4 regions of the Desulforamulus hydrothermalis Lam5 genome follow, and region 4 is predicted to be linked to each of the others. Evidence: riboswitches for the same ligand, from Rfam matches in the RefSeq annotation. Region 4 holds a riboswitch; each other region holds the start of a gene.
The links. Region 4 has a riboswitch for cyclic di-AMP ahead of eam (glutamate 2,3-aminomutase). Riboswitches for the same ligand answer to the same signal wherever they lie in the genome.
Positions count from the first base shown of each region.

Region 1: another riboswitch for cyclic di-AMP. It lies ahead of DESHY_RS05845 (C40 family peptidase); the one in region 4 lies ahead of eam (glutamate 2,3-aminomutase).
Region 2: another riboswitch for cyclic di-AMP. It lies ahead of DESHY_RS08840 (CAP domain-containing protein); the one in region 4 lies ahead of eam (glutamate 2,3-aminomutase).
Region 3: another riboswitch for cyclic di-AMP. It lies ahead of DESHY_RS05885 (cell wall hydrolase); the one in region 4 lies ahead of eam (glutamate 2,3-aminomutase).

Region 1 is NZ_CAOS01000008.1:123,950-128,272, forward strand. Features, by position in the region: gene DESHY_RS05835 (methyl-accepting chemotaxis protein) at 1-259, opposite strand, end outside; gene DESHY_RS05840 (S-layer homology domain-containing protein) at 596-1,744, shown strand; gene DESHY_RS05845 (C40 family peptidase) at 1,806-2,462, opposite strand; cyclic di-AMP (ydaO/yuaA leader) riboswitch at 2,462-2,591, opposite strand; gene DESHY_RS05850 (zinc dependent phospholipase C family protein) at 2,755-3,456, shown strand; gene DESHY_RS05855 (sodium-dependent transporter) at 3,485-4,323, opposite strand, start outside.
Region 2 is NZ_CAOS01000011.1:130,906-135,228, reverse strand. Features, by position in the region: gene DESHY_RS08845 (DUF3794 and LysM peptidoglycan-binding domain-containing protein) at 1-717, opposite strand, end outside; gene DESHY_RS08840 (CAP domain-containing protein) at 895-1,866, opposite strand; cyclic di-AMP (ydaO/yuaA leader) riboswitch at 1,872-1,995, opposite strand; gene DESHY_RS08835 (Nal1-like putative serine protease) at 2,254-3,261, opposite strand; gene yabG (sporulation peptidase YabG) at 3,329-4,243, opposite strand; gene DESHY_RS14615 (hypothetical protein) at 4,213-4,323, opposite strand, start outside.
Region 3 is NZ_CAOS01000008.1:132,069-136,391, forward strand. Features, by position in the region: gene DESHY_RS05870 (Na/Pi cotransporter family protein) at 1-438, opposite strand, end outside; tRNA gene DESHY_RS05875 (tRNA-Arg) at 782-856, opposite strand; gene DESHY_RS05880 (L-lactate dehydrogenase) at 1,077-2,027, opposite strand; cyclic di-AMP (ydaO/yuaA leader) riboswitch at 2,149-2,308, shown strand; gene DESHY_RS05885 (cell wall hydrolase) at 2,313-3,143, shown strand; gene DESHY_RS05890 (endonuclease/exonuclease/phosphatase family protein) at 3,252-3,980, opposite strand; gene DESHY_RS05895 (hypothetical protein) at 4,097-4,323, opposite strand, start outside.
Region 4 is NZ_CAOS01000001.1:154,141-158,463, reverse strand. Features, by position in the region: gene DESHY_RS00850 (SIR2 family protein) at 1-825, opposite strand, end outside; gene DESHY_RS00845 (hypothetical protein) at 902-1,108, opposite strand; gene eam (glutamate 2,3-aminomutase) at 1,227-2,495, opposite strand; cyclic di-AMP (ydaO/yuaA leader) riboswitch at 2,502-2,638, opposite strand; gene DESHY_RS00835 (GntR family transcriptional regulator) at 2,807-3,418, opposite strand; gene DESHY_RS14170 (hypothetical protein) at 3,579-3,737, opposite strand; gene hydG ([FeFe] hydrogenase H-cluster radical SAM maturase HydG) at 3,812-4,323, opposite strand, start outside.

The sequences.
Region 1 (4,323 bases), on a different contig from region 4:
GAGCGATGATCAGGGCAAATCCGCCCATAATTTTAGCCCGTACCGGCACTTTTATTTTATGATACACACAGTAAAAATTGCACTTGCGGCAGGCCCCGATCTTTTGCGCCATGGTTCCCTGCAGCTCGCCCCGGCAAAGGGTTCTGGGAACCTTCCAGCATTCCGTGCCCCTTTTTTCTGTAAAAGCAGGGCACCGGTTTTTTCTGTCTTCCGGGCATTTCATAATTTCCCAGCAAACAATGTTATCCTTCCTGGCCATAGGAATCCCCCCTGAAGATTACATCAACTCTGCCGGGCTGATTCGGCAAACTACCCAAATTAAGCCGTTGCTGCCTAAAAAAAGCCACTTATTGATAAATATTGCAATATTAATACATATATTGTACTAATAATACATATTTTGTCACAATTGTCAATTAGCTGACTAAATTTATGCTTTAAAAAACGAAAAAATCAGTTATTCAAATTTTTTAGCCATATACCCGTTAAATTTAACTGACGCTTCGTAATAAAAAACATAACAGACAAACCCATTATTGGCCGGCGCCCCAATTAATGGTTTGTTTCTGTACATTAAAAAGAAAGGAGATCGACCATGAAAAAGCTGAACAAACTGCTGATTACTTTATTTTCCTTTGCCGTTCTTACTAATTGGTTAGCCGGCGGGGCCTGGGCCGGTCCCAAGGTTAAAGAAAACCACCTGCCGCCCGGACTGGCCAAAAAACAAACATTACAGCAGCCTATACCCCTGGCCTATGGCTTTGTCGATACGCAAAAACACTGGGCCAGGCAAGAAATTGCCAAAATACAGTCCCAGGGAATTATGAAAGGTTACGCCGATAATATGTTTAAACCGCAACAACCGGTTACTAAAAATGAAGCCCTGGCCGTGATTATGCGGGTGGTGGATCACCAGGGCACCTCTGTCGATCAGAACGGTCTCTTGCCAAAAGTTTTTCCGGATTGGATGGGCACAGCACCATTGCAGGCATATGATGCCGGCATTATCGCAGACTGGGAACTCTTAGCCTGGCATGGCAACAAGCCAGCCAGCCGGCTGGAAGTAGCCATGTGGCTATGCCGTGCTGCCGGCGAAAAAAGTGTGGCGGTGCAGGATTTGCTTGCCTTTGCCAAAGACATCAATCAGTTGAGCAAGGAGGAATTGGTTTATCTGGCAGCCATGTATAACCGGGGGATTATCAGGGGTACACCGGAAGGTTATCTTAATCCCTTAAAACCTATCTCCCGTGGCGAATTTGCCGTAATGATCTGCCGCTTTACGGACTCTGTTAACTTAACCGACAGCAACCCGGCAACCCCCCCTGCAAAAACCTGGATCGCAACCTTAAACCCTGCCCCCAACCAAAAGGTTACGGTGGATACAAACCGGTTTACCGTTAAATTCAACCAACCCATGGTCTTTGCAGAGGACCGGGATATAACGGATTTAACCGGGACCATCAAGATTTTTCAATACCTGAATAACAAATGGGTTGAGGCCGACCTATCTTATACCGTTGTCTTAAATGAGCGTGGCGATGAACTGACCGTTATACTGGATCACAACAGCGTCCTGGCTGCCCAGGCCAAATACTGCGTTACCCTGCCCGGCGGTATTCTCCAGGAGGCAAACGGCACCGCCATTTTCCCGGGCATCGGCAAAGGACAGTGGTCTTTTGTCACTGAACAAACAACTTCCGCTGACGAGGCTGCCAAAGCAACTGTTGATATTTCTCTCCGGTAAGAATTTAGGGGCTGATCCGGTAGGATCAGCCCCTCAGACTATTGCCTTATAGCCTTTTGTCTTAGAAAATTCTGCTGGCACCCCGGTACCGGGCACTCCAATAACTGTCAAGGAGAGAGTCTATTTTAATACCCCGGGAACTGGAAGCATGAATAAATTCGTTATTGCCCAGGTAAATACCCGAATGATTGATGCCCTGGCCGCCGGTATGAAAGAAAACCAAGTCGCCGGGCCGCAGTTCATCCTTTGCAATGGCTGTGCCTGCCTGATACTGCCCGGCAGCAGTATGCACCAGATCAATGCCAAAGTTTTTAAACACATACCGCACATAACCGGAGCAATCAAAACCTGCCGGGCTTTCGCCGCCGGCACGATACCTGACACCAATATACTGTTTGGCAAAATCCAGCACAGCCAGCGCCCTGTCGGCCATACCCCGGGATACGTTGGCGGCATTCGCTGTTACCGGTCTGGCAGCCTGGCCCGACGGTTGGTCAGGCAAGTTTAATACTTGACCGATTTGTAAAGCATCACCGGTTAAATTGTTTAATTTTTTAATGTTGTCCACCGTAGTGCCGTTACTCTGTGCAATGGCCCACAGGGTATCGCCCTGCTTCACCGTCACCTGAGCGCCCTCGGCAGTTCCGCTCCAAACAGCGGCGGTCAGACCAACCGCTGCCGCCAGGACTGCCAGTCTTTTGCTAAAAGACAACTTCACCTTCCCCACTTTCTACGCCTACGGAGTTAGCTGACGGGTTCGGACTGAAAGTTAGCCCGCTGCCTGACGGTAGTTCACCCCAAAAGATCGGTTCCCCCGTTTTCACAAGAAATTAGGCGTTTTTATTTAACTGGTAATTTAGTCTATTACCAATTTCGCCGAAAGTTTCCATTTTCCTGCTTTTTAAATCTTTTAATGCTAAAGCTGCGGATAATTTTCATAATTCACCTTAATTTTGGCAATAATTTTGGTGTTATTGCTTTAATTAAGTTATGTTAGAAGGAGAAGCCTCATGACCCTACCCCAGGTCACCTGGCATTGTGCCAAGGCAGTTTTGGCCCTGACCTCACCTTTGCATGTAATTGTGCAAAGGCGCCGCTTGAAAAATACCCATCATTTTTGCAACCGGCAGGCCGGTCAAATTCTAAGGCAAGATGGGCTGCGCAGCGAAGCCTTGTTATTCGCTTCTTATTTAGACATCTTAAACCATGGTTCTTCCTGGAGTGACATGGGTTTTAGAAATATCAGCCACTATTACAATTGTCGAGAGGACAGCGGTTTGTGGCATGGGCCGGCTGCCCCTGCCGAATGTCACTATTATTTTAACCTGGCACTTAAACATTGGCGCCGGGGCAGCCGGGAAAAAGCTTTCTTTTACCTGGGTGCTGCCACTCACATCCTGCAAGACCTGTGTGTACCCCACCATGCCGGCGGTTTGGTCTTCAGCGGTCACAAGTATTTTGAAGATTGGGCCAGGAATCATTATGAGGATTTTGCCGTTAATCAGGGGGGTCTTTACAACCTGGGGGATTGTGCCAGCCGGTGGGTGAAACAAAACGCCCTGGTGGCGGCATCTTACCTGCCGGAAGTAGGGCAGGACCACAGCCCGGCCGTGGCTCAAGTATGCGGCATTATGTTAACAAGAGCCCAGCAAACCACAGCCGGTTTCTGGCACTTTTTTCTGCAAAAAATAAAGGAGTCATCTCCCCGGTAACAGCCGGCGAGACGGCTCCTTTAATAAACTAAATTAATCCCAAACCGTTTAATAATACAATAATTATGGCAACAGGTGCCACGTACTTGACAGCCAGCAAATAACAGCGGGCTGCCCCTTTATTGTTTAAACTGCCGCCGTTGGAAAGTTCATCCGTTACTTCCCAGCGGCCCAGCCACCAGCCGGCAAAGACAGCCAGGGCTACACCGGTTAAAGGCATTAAAAGATTATCTGTGGCAAAAGCAAACAAGTCAAACATGGTCAGCCCAAAGAGTTTAAAGTCAGCCAGCAAGCTGTTTGAAAGAGTGGCAGTACTGCCTGCCAACGCCATGGCCAGGGCGGTGGCCAGGGTGGCTGCCGCTCTGGACCAGCCCCTTTCTTCGGTCAGGTAGGCCACCGGTACATTAAACAAGGAAATCATTGCGCCGGTAGCGGCAATGGAAGCCAGCACAAAGAAAACAGCAAGAAAAATATTTCCCCAGGGCATGGCATTAAACACCATCGGGATGGTGATAAACAGCAGGGAAGGCCCTTTATCGGGGCTGAAGCCAAAAGCAAACACCGCCGGAAAAACAGCCATGCCTGCCAGCAGGGAAACCAGGGTGTCTGCCAGCACCACCTTAACGCCGGTACCCAGAAGGCTTTCCTCACGCCCGATATAACTGCCGTAGGTGGTCATGGCGCCCATGCCGACGGACAGTTTAAAAAAGGCCAGGCCCATGGCTGTTAATACTGTGGCGCCGGTTATTTTAGAAAAATCAGGCCGGAACAAAAAGGCCAAACCTGCCTCGGCGCCGGGCAATGTAAGGGCCCTGACAACGCATACGATTAATAGGCCGAAAAGAATCGGCAGCAGGGTTTTGGTCA
Region 2 (4,323 bases), on a different contig from region 4:
CTCGATCAGCACCTTGTTTTTAATAATTTTGGTGTCGGTAATCTCCACATCACACATGCATTTGATAAATTTTTCTACATCCGGTTTGCCGTCGGGCACCTCAAACTCGTCATCAATAAGTACTTGCTTGGTACCGGTGCCAACGGTGTGCTGCAGGTTCATCCGTTCGGTTTCGCAATTATATCCCTGGGGACACTCGGTGAGAACATTGACATCCCGGGTTTCCGTAACCCTGGCGGTTACTTTTAAAACTGCCGCCACATCCCAGTCTTCGGCGCACTTTGCATCTCTGGTCAGGCTCACATCCTCTACCACGATGTCAACTTCCACATTCATGCCCGGCCGGGCTCCTTCAACTTCGATAAAGTCGGTAAAATCCAACTCTGCATGGAAGGTGTGCACCGCCTGATCCACTTTAAAGGCAGTATACATAACTTCCAGCTTCAGGGTTCCTTCTACAATGACCTTGTTGGGAATGATTTCTACCTTGCGCAGCTTGGTGGAGGTGTCTGTGGACAGTATTTCTTCCACTTCCGGCTTTGCCTGGGGCACAGAAATTGTGCCACGAACGATGGTCTGCTCTGTATTTTCACCCACTACCTCTTCCAAACTAAATCTTTCTGTTTCCAGTGCGGCGTTGTTGTTATTGTTGTTATTATTGTTATCGTTATCAAGGGAACGGCGGAATTTTGGCTTGGGCCCTTTCTTCGTGGCCATTAATCGAGCCTCCTTTCAAGATATCTCCTTATATATATATATTGGATTGTCTGGAGAAATGTGCTGAAAATGTGGTCAATCCTTAAGAAAAAGCAAAAAAACAGGAGGAAATTTTTCCTCCTGTTTCCTTTTTATGGCTGTTTGTTTGTACAGGCTGCAGGTTTGTCCCGGCTGTAATCAACGCCGGGCAAATTCCTGCACCCAGATATAACCGTAACCGGTATAACTCTGGTAGACACCTACGCCAATCTCATTGTAGTTGCTGTTCAGAATGTTGGCCCGGTGGCCGGGGCTGTTCATCCAATCCTGCATCACCTGGGCGGCCGTTCTCTGGCCCATGGCAATGTTTTCGCCGGCAGCGGTATAATGAATGCCGTACTTCTTCATCATGTCAAAGGGAGATCCGTAAGTGGGAGATGTATGGGAGAAGTATTTGTTTTTATACATATCCTGGGCCTTTAACATAGCCACTTCGGTAAGGTCCTGTTTAGCCTGCAGGGGCTGCAAGCCGTACTTAGCCCGTTCGCTGTTTACCAGTTCCACCACCTGCTGCTGCAGTTCATTCATAAAGGAGGCATTTGCTTGGGGCTGTTCGGCAGGCTGCTGCCGGGGCTGCTCTTGCGGCTGTTGAGGCTGTTGCGGTGTTTCTGCCGGAGTGGGTGAAGGCATAGACGGCTGCCGGTTTTGCTCCTCCGGTGCTTTGGCCAGCAGCTGCACACATAGCTGGCCGGCCTCGGTGTCGGCAATTACCAAACCGATGCGGTTATATTTGTTATTTAAAACAGAGCGGCTGCCATAGTATTTTAACTGCTTATCAACCATTTCTTTAACATTGCTGCCCCGTACAACGGTCTGTCCCAGCAGGGTGTAGCCGCCTTTTTTAGCTTGCTGCAGCAACATAGAGGAACCGGGAATTTTCCCTGTTTGCTGGTAATAATCCAGGTTATTGGCAGCTTGCACAGATAATTGGTAATCATATACAAGGGGCGCCAGTCCGGCCTTAATCCTTGCCTGGTTAACCAGTTCCACCATATCCTGGTCATCGCCGGCAGCTGCTAAAGCTGCCTGCGGAGCAGCAAAAGGTAACAACAGGGTCAATAACAACATAGAAACTAAAAATACGGACATCTTTTTAAGTCGGTACTGCATTGGTTGTCTCCTTTCCTTGTTGCCTCCGGAGTTAGCTGACGGGTTCGGGCAAGGAAATCCCTACCTGGCAAGCAGGATTCACCCCCAAATTGGTTCCTCCGTACCGTATGGATTCGGCATTTTTTGTGTTTTCTGGCATAACCGGCTATGCCTGTCCTAAATATACAAAAAAATGTCTGTTATTACAAAAGCCGTAATACCTGACATTTATTGAATAAAATAACTGATTAAGTGAAGAATGGTTTTGCCGGCTAATGTCTTACATTTTTTTATGGATACCAGCTATTGCCAGAAATTTGTTGTGGTTGCCCAACGGTAATTGATGCACCCCTGCCGGTCACTTGGCGGGGGTGCATCAATTACCCCAGGATTATCAACCGCACTGCCTTAAAACTCGACATTTAATTGATCCAGCACGTTTTGAATATGGTTGCACACCGTCACCTTATCCGAACCGGCAAACAGCAACCCCACCGCCCGGTTTTCTTGATTAAGCACCAGGGAACCGCTGTCGCCCCCCTGGGATTTCATATCTGTAACCACCTGGTCGGCAAAATAAGCGGTGTTCTCATCATCCAGCTTTACTTCCATGGTTGCTCCCACCGCCGTCACGGTTCCCCGGGTAATCCCGGTGGTGCGGCCGCTTTTAACCACCTGCATGCCTGGTTTGGCCCGCTCCACTCCCTGCACTTTGCCAATGCCCAAAATATCATCCGTTATCAACTCGGGCCGGACGGGGCGCGCCACCGCGCAATCCACTATGTTAGGCGTGCCGCCCCGTTTGATAAATCTCAGGTCGTAATTGGGCCGGACGGTATGCACAAAAATATTTAAAAACCGGGCTGCACCGTTGGCCACCGGGCAGGTGGCGGGGGCTTCTCCCTTTTGTAGCGGAATGTAGCGTAACAGGGTCGCAATCCGGTCTTCCCGGGTACCGCCGTCATACTCTCCCGGCTGCAGAATGGGGTCGCCGATGGCGGCACGGCCGTCCTTACCGTTGGTAGCGTTGGCCAGGATATGATTATTGGATAAAATGAGCCGCTCACCGGTTTGGCGATCCCGCACCACCGCCCCAAAGGTTCCCGCTGTTACGCGGTAATGGCCAATGCTGAGACCCGGCTGGGCCGGCCTGACGTGTTTGGTTCTTTCTTCATCCAGCAGGCGTACCTCGCCCACCTCGATTACATCAGTGGTCAAACCGTTAATCTGATAGGGTACCAGATGTTCCCGGCTCAGGTTTTGCGGCTCTTCTTTCTTTTTGACAAAAATAATGATGGCCGGCTGTTCGGTGCGCTGCATATCTACATATTTATGGCCCACACCTACCCCTACCACGTTTTTCATACCCAGCAAACGCCACCGGGCCTTTTCCAGTGTTTTAAAAAACTTATCCATAAAGGAAACCCCTCCCTAAAATGTCCTAAATCATCATATGCGGGTTCTTAGGAAGGGGTACTGCCGTTTAAAATTCTGTTCGGGGCACACCCAGGCGGTGCTTGCCCCGGGTTTCAATGCCGCCAATGCCGTCAAAGCCGGTAATGGTGCTTTTGATAATGTCCCGGATGGCAATGGGGTCGTGGATGGAGGTGTAAGAAATTTTTTCTACCACAAATACCGGGTCAAAAGCATGAATTAAAACTCTTTTGGGCGAACTGGCAAAATTGGCCCCGGCGCTCAAAATGGCCTCATAGCATGATTGGCAGGCACCGGCAAAAATCACCAGGTCATCCCTGCTTTTTTCAAAGGAGCGGGCAATTTTTACTGCCTCAATAAAATACTTGCTGTTATGGTAGTTATTAACATCCTTATAATCTTTGGCTCCCTTTTTTATACCGTCGTGCCCGGTCAGTACCAGGATATCCGGGTAGTGTTTCTCCAGCAGCGCCAGTACTTTTTTGGGCTGCTCCTTTTCTTCCACCGCATAGCCAAAGGCCGGGATGGACAGGTTGCGGTAAGTGGTCATGCATAAATCCAGGTAATCTTTATCTCCGTCCAGGTGCAGTACTGAACCGGGCACATCAAAACCCTCGATTTCACTCCCCCCGGTCCGGTCGCTGTCCTTTGACCGGCCCGCCAGGCATAAACCGTCGGTACATCTTTGCAGCCGATGTTTTCTTTCGGCCAGGCGCCTTTTCATTACCCGATCCATTACTTCGGCATTATTTTTCAAGGTTTTCGTCCAATATTGGGCTACATCTTTAGGATCTATCTTGATCAGATCATCAACTAACGAGCTGGCAAATAACCTGATATCAAGTCCTTTGAGAACAGCATAGTCCTTGCCGTCATCCCCCCGGAAAATGCCGGTGACTTTAAAAAATACATCATTGCCGTAAGATTTACGGGCTACAATGTCACCCTCCTGTATTTTGGACACTGTGTTCCCCCCTTTCTTTTGCTCCATCTTATGTAACCACTGGAAGGTTTGTGCATCCGGGCAAAACCGGGCAGAAAAAG
Region 3 (4,323 bases), on a different contig from region 4:
ACCCAGGAACAATAAACCAAAGCCTATTAATACCTGGCCAATGCGCTTATATTTATGTCTTTTGGCAAAAAATATGATGGTAGCCCCAACCCCAACGATAGGTAAAGAAATTTCTGTCACCTTTAAAGCAATTAACTGGGCGGTTATGGTGGTGCCGATATCCGCTCCTAAAATTACCGCTAACGTTTGTCTTAAGCTGATAATGGAAGCACTGGTCAGACTTACCAATATCACCGTGGTAGCGGTACTGCTTTGAAACATGACGGTTACCAGGGTGCCCAGGCCCATAGCAACCAGGCGGTTTTTGGTCAGCTGGGTGAGGGCTTCCCGCAACCTTTTTCCGGCAATTTTTTGCAGTCCGTCGCTCAGTACATACATACCATATAACAACAGGCCCATGCCGCCAATCATACTCAATACAACTGCTTGCCAGTGCATTTGCCTCGCCGCCTTTCTGCAGAAACTCAGAAACTTAATAAAATTTTCACAAAGCATTAGAAAAAAATTATAGCTTTGCGCTACCGGTATTTTTTCTGCTTTCTTAACATAAACTTAATACTTGTATTGTAATTCATTAGTTATTTAGTGTCAAACAGTGGACATTTGATTGTCGAAAATAAACATTTGGCGGCGGTCTTTTTTGTCTAAACGGCCTGCCCAACTTGTGTAATGTTAAATTTTCAGCCATATTTACATGGCCTCATGTTTATGCCGCCGGAAACATACAAAACCCTGCCCACCTGAATATTTCAGGGTGCAGGGTTGTGGCAAAGGGTTTAACTGGTGCGCCCGACAGGAATCGAACCTGTGCACCCGGCTCCGGAGGCCGGCGCTCTATCCCCTGAGCTACGGGCGCTTGTTGCTTTACGCTATTATATTATAGCAGTATTTTAGATTTTTGCAAGGGTTATCTGAGCAGGTTCCTTGAGCGAACTTTTATATAATAGCACTGATCAGCCAAAAAATCAAGGCGACCGTCGCAAATTTCTCTGCCAATTGCTGCCCGGCTGCATTAATTAACTGAAATAAGTATGGCCGGTACACCGGCCCGCTGAAAAAGCACCGGTGTATTTTTTTTACTGAAATCCTGCTTGCCGGACAGCCTGCTTTAGCACCTGGGCCGAATTGCGCAAGCCTTCTTCTTCTTCCACCGATAAAGGAACAGTCAATACTTTATCCCGGCCATTGCCGTTAACTATGCAGGGAAGACTCAGGCACACATCATTGATCCCATAAAGGCCGTTGATCAACCCAGATACAGTCAGGATAGAATTTTCATCCCGCAAAATTGCCTCACAAATTCTCTTAATTGACAGGGCAATGGCATAGTAGGTGGCACCCTTGCGCTGAATAATTTCATAAGCCGCCGTCCTTACCCGTCGGGCAATTTCCTGCCTGTCTACCGGTGCCAGACCCAATAACGGGGTAAACTGTGACAAACCCATCCCGGCAATGCTGGCCGTACTCCACAATGCTACCTCTGAATCACCGTGTTCCCCGATAATATAAGCATGAATATTGCGCGGGTCCACCCCGCAATAGGATGATAATTCGTCCTTAAAGCGAGAGGTATCCAACACCGTACCCGAACCAAACACCCGGTTGGCAGGCAGCCCGGTAATTTTCAAGGCCACATATGTTAAAACGTCCACCGGGTTGGATACCATTAAATAAACGGCATCCGGGCAATGCTTTACCAGCCTGGGCATACTGTCTTTTAAAATAGCCACATTCTTGTGCAATAAATCCAGCCTGGTTTCGCCGGGCTTTTGGTTAGCCCCGGCGGTAAATATAACGATTTGGGAATCTTTGACATCTTCGTATGTACCGGCATAGATGTTAAGCGGCTTGATAAAGGCGGCCGCATCTCCCAAATCCATGGCTTCGCCTTCTGCCTTCTTGTGGTCAATATCTACCAGCACCAGGTCACTGGCCAAGCCGCCGGCCATAATGGCAAAGGCGGTAGAAGCACCTACCATGCCTGTACCGACAATTGTGATTTTTACCCCTGACCTCTGCACTAAAATTTATCCCCCTTCATTTTATAAATCAAGCTTAGTATTTCCGTCGTGTTCGATACTATAACTAACATTTTTCCAATTTTTATAGGTGGACGAATTATTGGAAACCCTGTACAATATTGCATAAGTTTAAAAAAGGCCGAATCTCCGGCAGAACCGGAGTACGGGGGACTATCCTTCCCGGGGTGAATCAGCTCTCTTAAAGCAAGGCAAGCGGACAGAGAGCGGTAGGGTACCCTTCAACCCGAACCCGTCAACTAACCTCGAAGGCCAAAAGGAGGGTAATACTATATGAATATGTCTGTCAGGTTGCGGCAGACCGTTGTCTTGTTGTGTTTTCTAGGGGTGCTGCTGTGGGCCACAGCTTCTTGGGCGTACAATTACACAGTGGCAGCGGGCGATTCACTTTATTTAATCAGTCAAAAAACCGGTATTCCTGTCAGTAAGATTAGAGCAGCCAATAATCTTACCGGCGATCTGATTTTCCCGGGGCAGGTATTAAGCCTGCCGGAAGTTAAACCTGCTGTGGCAGCTTTGCCGCCGGCCAAGTCGCCGTCAACTGCCTATACCGTAAAACCTGGCGACAGCCTGTATTTGATTGCCCAAAAATATAATACCCGGGTCGAAGCATTAATGCTTGCCAACAGTCTCAGCGGCACCTTAATTTACCCCGGCCAGCAGCTGATTCTGCCCGTTACGGCTTCCCGCAGCGCTGCCACCATGGCTGTTGAAGTGAGCCGCAGTGCCAAGCGGCCGGTTATTCCTTACACCGATGAAGATTTGGATTTGCTGGCACGTTTGGTGCAAGCGGAGGCAGGCGGCGAACCCCTGGAAGCCCAAATCGGGGTAGCTGCGGTGGTAATTAACCGGGTGCAAAGTGATCTTTTTCCGGATACCATTCAGGAAGTTATTTACGCCCCCAACCAGTTTGCACCTGTCCGCAACGGTTGGATTAACCGCCCGGCCGGCCAATCAGCCATTCAGGCAGCCACAGCCGCTTTGTATGGCAACGACCCCACCGGCGGAGCTTTATACTTCTTTGATCACTCTACACGCAACTCATTCCTGCGTTCCCTGCCGGTTTCCGCCACCTACGGCCAAATGATTTATGCCAAGCGTTAACAGGGGATGACAGCCAACTAACAGCAACCCCGTACCACTTTATGGGTGGTACGGGGTTGCTGTTTTGGCAATTTAATCTACCGGCTAAGGCCGGATGACAGTAAGGGGTTATAAAAACTTAACCGGTGTCGGCTGCACACTTTCCGGGCCTAACTGCAAATCCACCGCCAGGGGCAGGTGGTCGGAAGCGTTGGCCTGCATAGGGAAACTTGCCAACACCTGCCACGCCGGCGATATAAACACATAATCTATTCTTTCAGTGGGTTGGCCGGCCGGGTAGGTAGCCGCATCTTCCCCGCTGTCCGCAGCTGCATCCCGCAGCACAGAAGTTATCAGGCGGTACACCGGCGAGTCCGGCCGGTCGTTAAAATCTCCCACCAAAATTACCGGCCGGTTTGTGCGTGTGACAATACGCAGTATTTCCTCGGCCTGCTGTAATCTTTCTTGCTGGTTAAGCCCCAAATGGGTGCAAAAAAAACTTACCGTACCGGCGGGCAGGGCAATTTCCGTTTCTAACAAGCCCCTTTGTTCCCCCTGGCTGGGCAGCAAATATTGTCGGTAGCTGACAATTGGCCAGCCGCATAACACGGCATTGCCATACTGGGCTGCCCCCCAGGTCAAATTGGGGGCAAAGACCCAGCTTTTTCTTAGCCAACGCCCTAAAATTTTAGCCTGGTGCTGAAAAAAACTGCGCGGCATGTGCTTATCAACTTCCTGCAGCCCTATTAGCTGAGCTTTGCCGGCACCAAGCACCTGGGCCACCCGGTTTAAATCAACCCTGTGATCCAGTCCCCGGGCATGACGAATATTGTAACTGACCACCCGGATTGTTAGCAAAGCCTTTCCCTCACTTCAGCCACCTGCCGGCCGCGGCACTTTGCCTATGTTTTGCCTGACCAGCCAGGTTTGCTTGCTGATTTTATGATTATGCTATGCTGCCGGCGGCCTTGCTGCTACCTTTCCGTTGCCTGCGCATCGCCTCCGGCGTGCCGGTTGAACTGCTGGGCCCAATCATTATAGGCAGCAAGAAGTTCCATCACCTCTTGGCAAACCGCTTTTTCCGGCGCCAGCAAACGGGTAGCAAACCCCAGGCCGGATACAAAGCCGGCCAGCATACCTCTGTGAAAATCCGGTCCATGCCGGTGCTCGGCTGCTTCCTGCCTGGTTTGTCTGGCACAAT
Region 4 (4,323 bases):
GGCTTGCCGCCATAAATGCGGGATAAAGGGAATGGACTGGTAGTTTTTCATTAGGGTGGGTGGGATGATCACCCTGCTTAGCCTGTGGCAGCAGTGAGCAGCCGTGCATTGAATCATATTGGCCATACCATGAATAATTATGCTTTGCCCCTTGGCGTTTCGGTGCTCATAGGCATACAATTGACCGCACTGCGGGCAATACAGCCAGTTTAAGGACCCATGTAATTTTAACAGTTTAACATTTGAACTGCCGGCCGCTGGGTCAGGCAAGCTGCTCCGGCGATGCGCGCTGCTTAAGGAAACACAATTAATTCCATAGCCGTCCTTGATATACCATTTGCTATTGCTGCTAACCAGATGGCGCAAAGCATAATCCATTAATAACTCATAATTAAATGAGATGACGGTATCGCCAGGTTTTAATGATTGGGCAATGCTATGGTGATAGGGGCATGGTTTGCCGTACAAAATCTTATCGAAGGTCAGCGCCATTAATAACAGGTACTCTTCATAGGCCAGCAATAAACTGTCTTGCTCCTCTCTGTCCTCCTCCATTTCAATGTTTAACAGGGTTAGAACTTCTTCCATATCCAGATTGGCCCGGTCAATTTGTTCCCGGTTAATGCCCCAAAATTTTTTAATAAAATTAAATATATGGCGGAAGTCTAATGCCTCATCAGCAAAATAACGGTCTTTAATTTTGTGAATATCAATAACACGCATGGCTTTCTGGAAAAAGTTTTTCGCCACCGGGCTGGTTTCTCTCAGATAAGAACCTGTATAGGCTGCTGCGGCCCCCGCCCCCAAAACATACACTTTGGTCACTGGATGCCTCCTTAAATCCAAACCGTCTTTTTTATTATGAACCGGAATAAAAAAAATAACCGGTCACAGTTTCCGGTTAAGAAATAAAAAACCTGATTATCTGAGCAGCTAAGAATACTCCGCCAAACACACAGATAGTTTGGGCAGTCCTCCTGGCAGCCGGCGTATCTTCATGCTCCAGCCACGCCAACACTTCTTCGGTTAAGGACACTTCCGGCTGAGTGACCTTTGAATCAGCGGCTGCAGGCTGATAAGCCACGGGCAATTGAGCTCCTTTTATCATATTCTAATCACTCCCGAACATTTGTTTTATTAATATGATTTTAATACCAAACAAATGTTCTTGTCAATTACATCTAAAAAATCCTGTCATAATTTAGTGACAGGATTTTTTAGATGGATTACTGTTTACACTTAACGTTGTAAGGGATAATTCGTTTTTCCCATGTGCGCAGGGTTACGTGCGTATTATGGTTTTCTACAATATACTGCGGTAATACCGGCGTCTTACCGTAACCGTTGGGAGCGTTGATAATATAAGTGGGAACCGCCAAACCGGAAGTATAACCCCGTAACTGCTCCATAATATTTATGCCGTCATTAACACCGGTGATAAAATGCCTGGTTCCCTTGACAGCCTTGGCGTGAAAAATATAATAGGGGCGCACCCTGATTTGCAACAGTTTATGGTTTAGCCGTTTCATTACATCCGGGTCATTGTTAATGTCTTTTAACAGGACGGCCTGGTTGCCTAATACTACCCCTGCTTTAATCAACATATCACAGGCTTTTTTGGCTTCAGGAGTAACTTCCAGGGGGTGATTAAACTGTGTGTTAATATAAATGGGCGGGTATTTTTCTAAGACGGCGCATAGTTCCGGGGTAATTCTTTGGGGCAGAGTAACCGGTGTACGGGTACCGATCCGCTTGATTTCAACATGGGGAATTTGATCTAATTGGCTTAACAACCAATCCAGTTGTTTATCTGATAACAGCAAAGCATCGCCGCCGGTAATTAATACATCTCTGATTTCTTTATTCTCCCGCACATATTGCAGGGCGGCTTCTAATATTTTACGTGGTTTGTGTAAATCAAGCTCACCGATATTGCGGCGGCGCTGGCAGTGCCGACAGTACATGGCACACTGGTTGGTAACATTAATAATTAAACGGTCTGGATAACGCCTGGTGACTGCCGGGGCAGGCGAGGTAAATTCTTCCCCCATAGGATCTTCCAGACCCGAACGATCTTGCACTTCCTCAATACTGGGTACAGCCTGCCGCCACACCGGTCCGTTTATACCACCGGCCATGGCCAAAGCCATATAGTAGGGTGAAACCGCCCACCTGTACTGACGCCCTACCCGTTGAACAGCTTGCAGTTCTGCAGCATCTAAATTAAGCAGTTGACTTATTACGGTGACGTCGCTGATGCGATTAGCCATTTGCCAGTGCCAGTCATGCCATTGGTCTTCAGTGGCCTGCAAAACCTGCAGCAGCTTGTGTTTTGCCTGTTGATATGCTTCCTGCACCTCAAAGCCACTGGGGATGTTAGCTTTGTTTTTTAAATAACCGTCAATACGAGATCTCAGTTCTTTTGCCCTTTGCAATGCAATAAGCCTTTTCTTGCTCTCCAGTTGCACTTCTTCCTGCCGTAAATTAACAGACACTTGCATCCTCCCTTTCTTTATAGCTTACGAAGTTAGCTGACGGGTTCGGGTCGAAAGGTTAAAACCCTACCTGCACACAAGCACAGGATTCACCCCATAAATGGTTCCTCCGCTCCCATCCCGGGATTAAGCTATTTTTTTCCAGGCAACGCCATTAAAAAAACAAGTTGCCTGTTCCATTATATCATAAAATGACTGTTACAACAATAAAAACGAGGGCTAATCATCCCCCGTTTCAGAATACGGCAAACCATGTCTGCCCTGCCGGCACAAAAATTCTTTATGTTTTTCATCCGGTGCGGTGGTCCTGGCTAAACCCGGATTAATCCCTGCCGGAGAGCAGGATCCAGGCGGCCATAAATGGTTAAAATATCACCCGCTTGAATGACGCTGTCTGGCTTGGGGTCCAAAATATCTTCCTGGCCCACACGCTGGATCGCCAGCACTTTTTGGTTGCATAATTTGCTTTGGGACAAAGTTTGTCCAACTAAAGGCGAATCCGGCACCACTTTCCAATCTTCTATTTTATACAACTTGGTTTCCAAAAGAAGTGTGTGTTCCATTAATTCTTCTGTCAACCGTGAGATTTCATGATTCAGTCGATCTCTTTCCTTGACCAGTTGGTGCAATCTCTCGTGAATACTAACCAATGCCTGCCGTTGATCAAAATCATCCAAATATTTTCCGGCCGCCGCCACTGACTTTACCACCACCCCTACGCCGGCAGCCACTTCAACAATTCCCGCTTCCTGCAAGAGAGTTAAAGCCCGCCGAATGGTTTCCGGCGATACGTTATATTTGCCTGCCAGGGTAGACCGACCAAAAATTTTATGTCCTTCCGGATATTCGCCCCGTACAATGCGGTCTGCCAAGTCTGCTGCAATGGTCAAATACCGCGCCACATGCACCTCGTTGTTTGACAAGAGAAAAACCCCCTGAAGTATTATGCTAAGTTAATATTATAACTTGCCCGCAAAAAATACAAAAGTGGGTAAATCACCCACTTTTCAGACTGTAGACAAAGGTTGTAAAACAAAGTAAGGTGATTTATGATCCCCTGTCGGCGACTTGTCGAAGCACCGGTTACAGCACTTGATGAGCGAAAGGAGCCATTGGGGTGGCGCCCACAGGACGTGGGCGCCAGCCGAACCGGGCCAGGAGGGCCCGTTTGAGGCGACCCCAATGGCCACCGTAGCGAATCATAGTGCTGTCGGTGCGTAGACCGGAGCCAAAGGGGATCATAAACCACCGCTAATATTTGTTGACACGCTGAAAAGTGGGTAAATCACCCACTTTTGTACGCACTTAGAAATTGCCTAGAAATACAGGTCTCTTTCCCCGGCTTCAATTTGTTTAAGACGTTCTTCTGTAATTTTTCTGATTTGCGGGTTGCTGATTTCGGCCAGGTGCCGGCGAATGGTTTCTTCTCCCACTGCCCTGGTCTCAGGCGAAGCATAGTCAAGCAGGTATTCTTTAAAGGTAAGGATAGCATTGGGCTGGCAAACGTTTTGAATTTCACCGCTTTTGGCCAGGGCCATGAACCTGTCGCCGGTGCGCCCTTTACGGTAGCAGGCTGTGCAGTAGCTGGGCAGCCAACCGGATTGGCAGACGCTGCGCAATACCTCATCCGGTGTACGGTGGTCATCCACGCTGAACTGCGGGGCATCTTGTTCGCCGCCGCACCGGCTGCCACCCTCAGCCAGGCATTGCTGACGCTGCAGTTCCCGTTTGTAGCCGCCTACGCCGGTACAGGAGCCGGCAGAAATTTGTGATATGCCGTAGTTCAACAACATATCACGATAAGCGGGCCGTTCCCGGGTGGAAATAA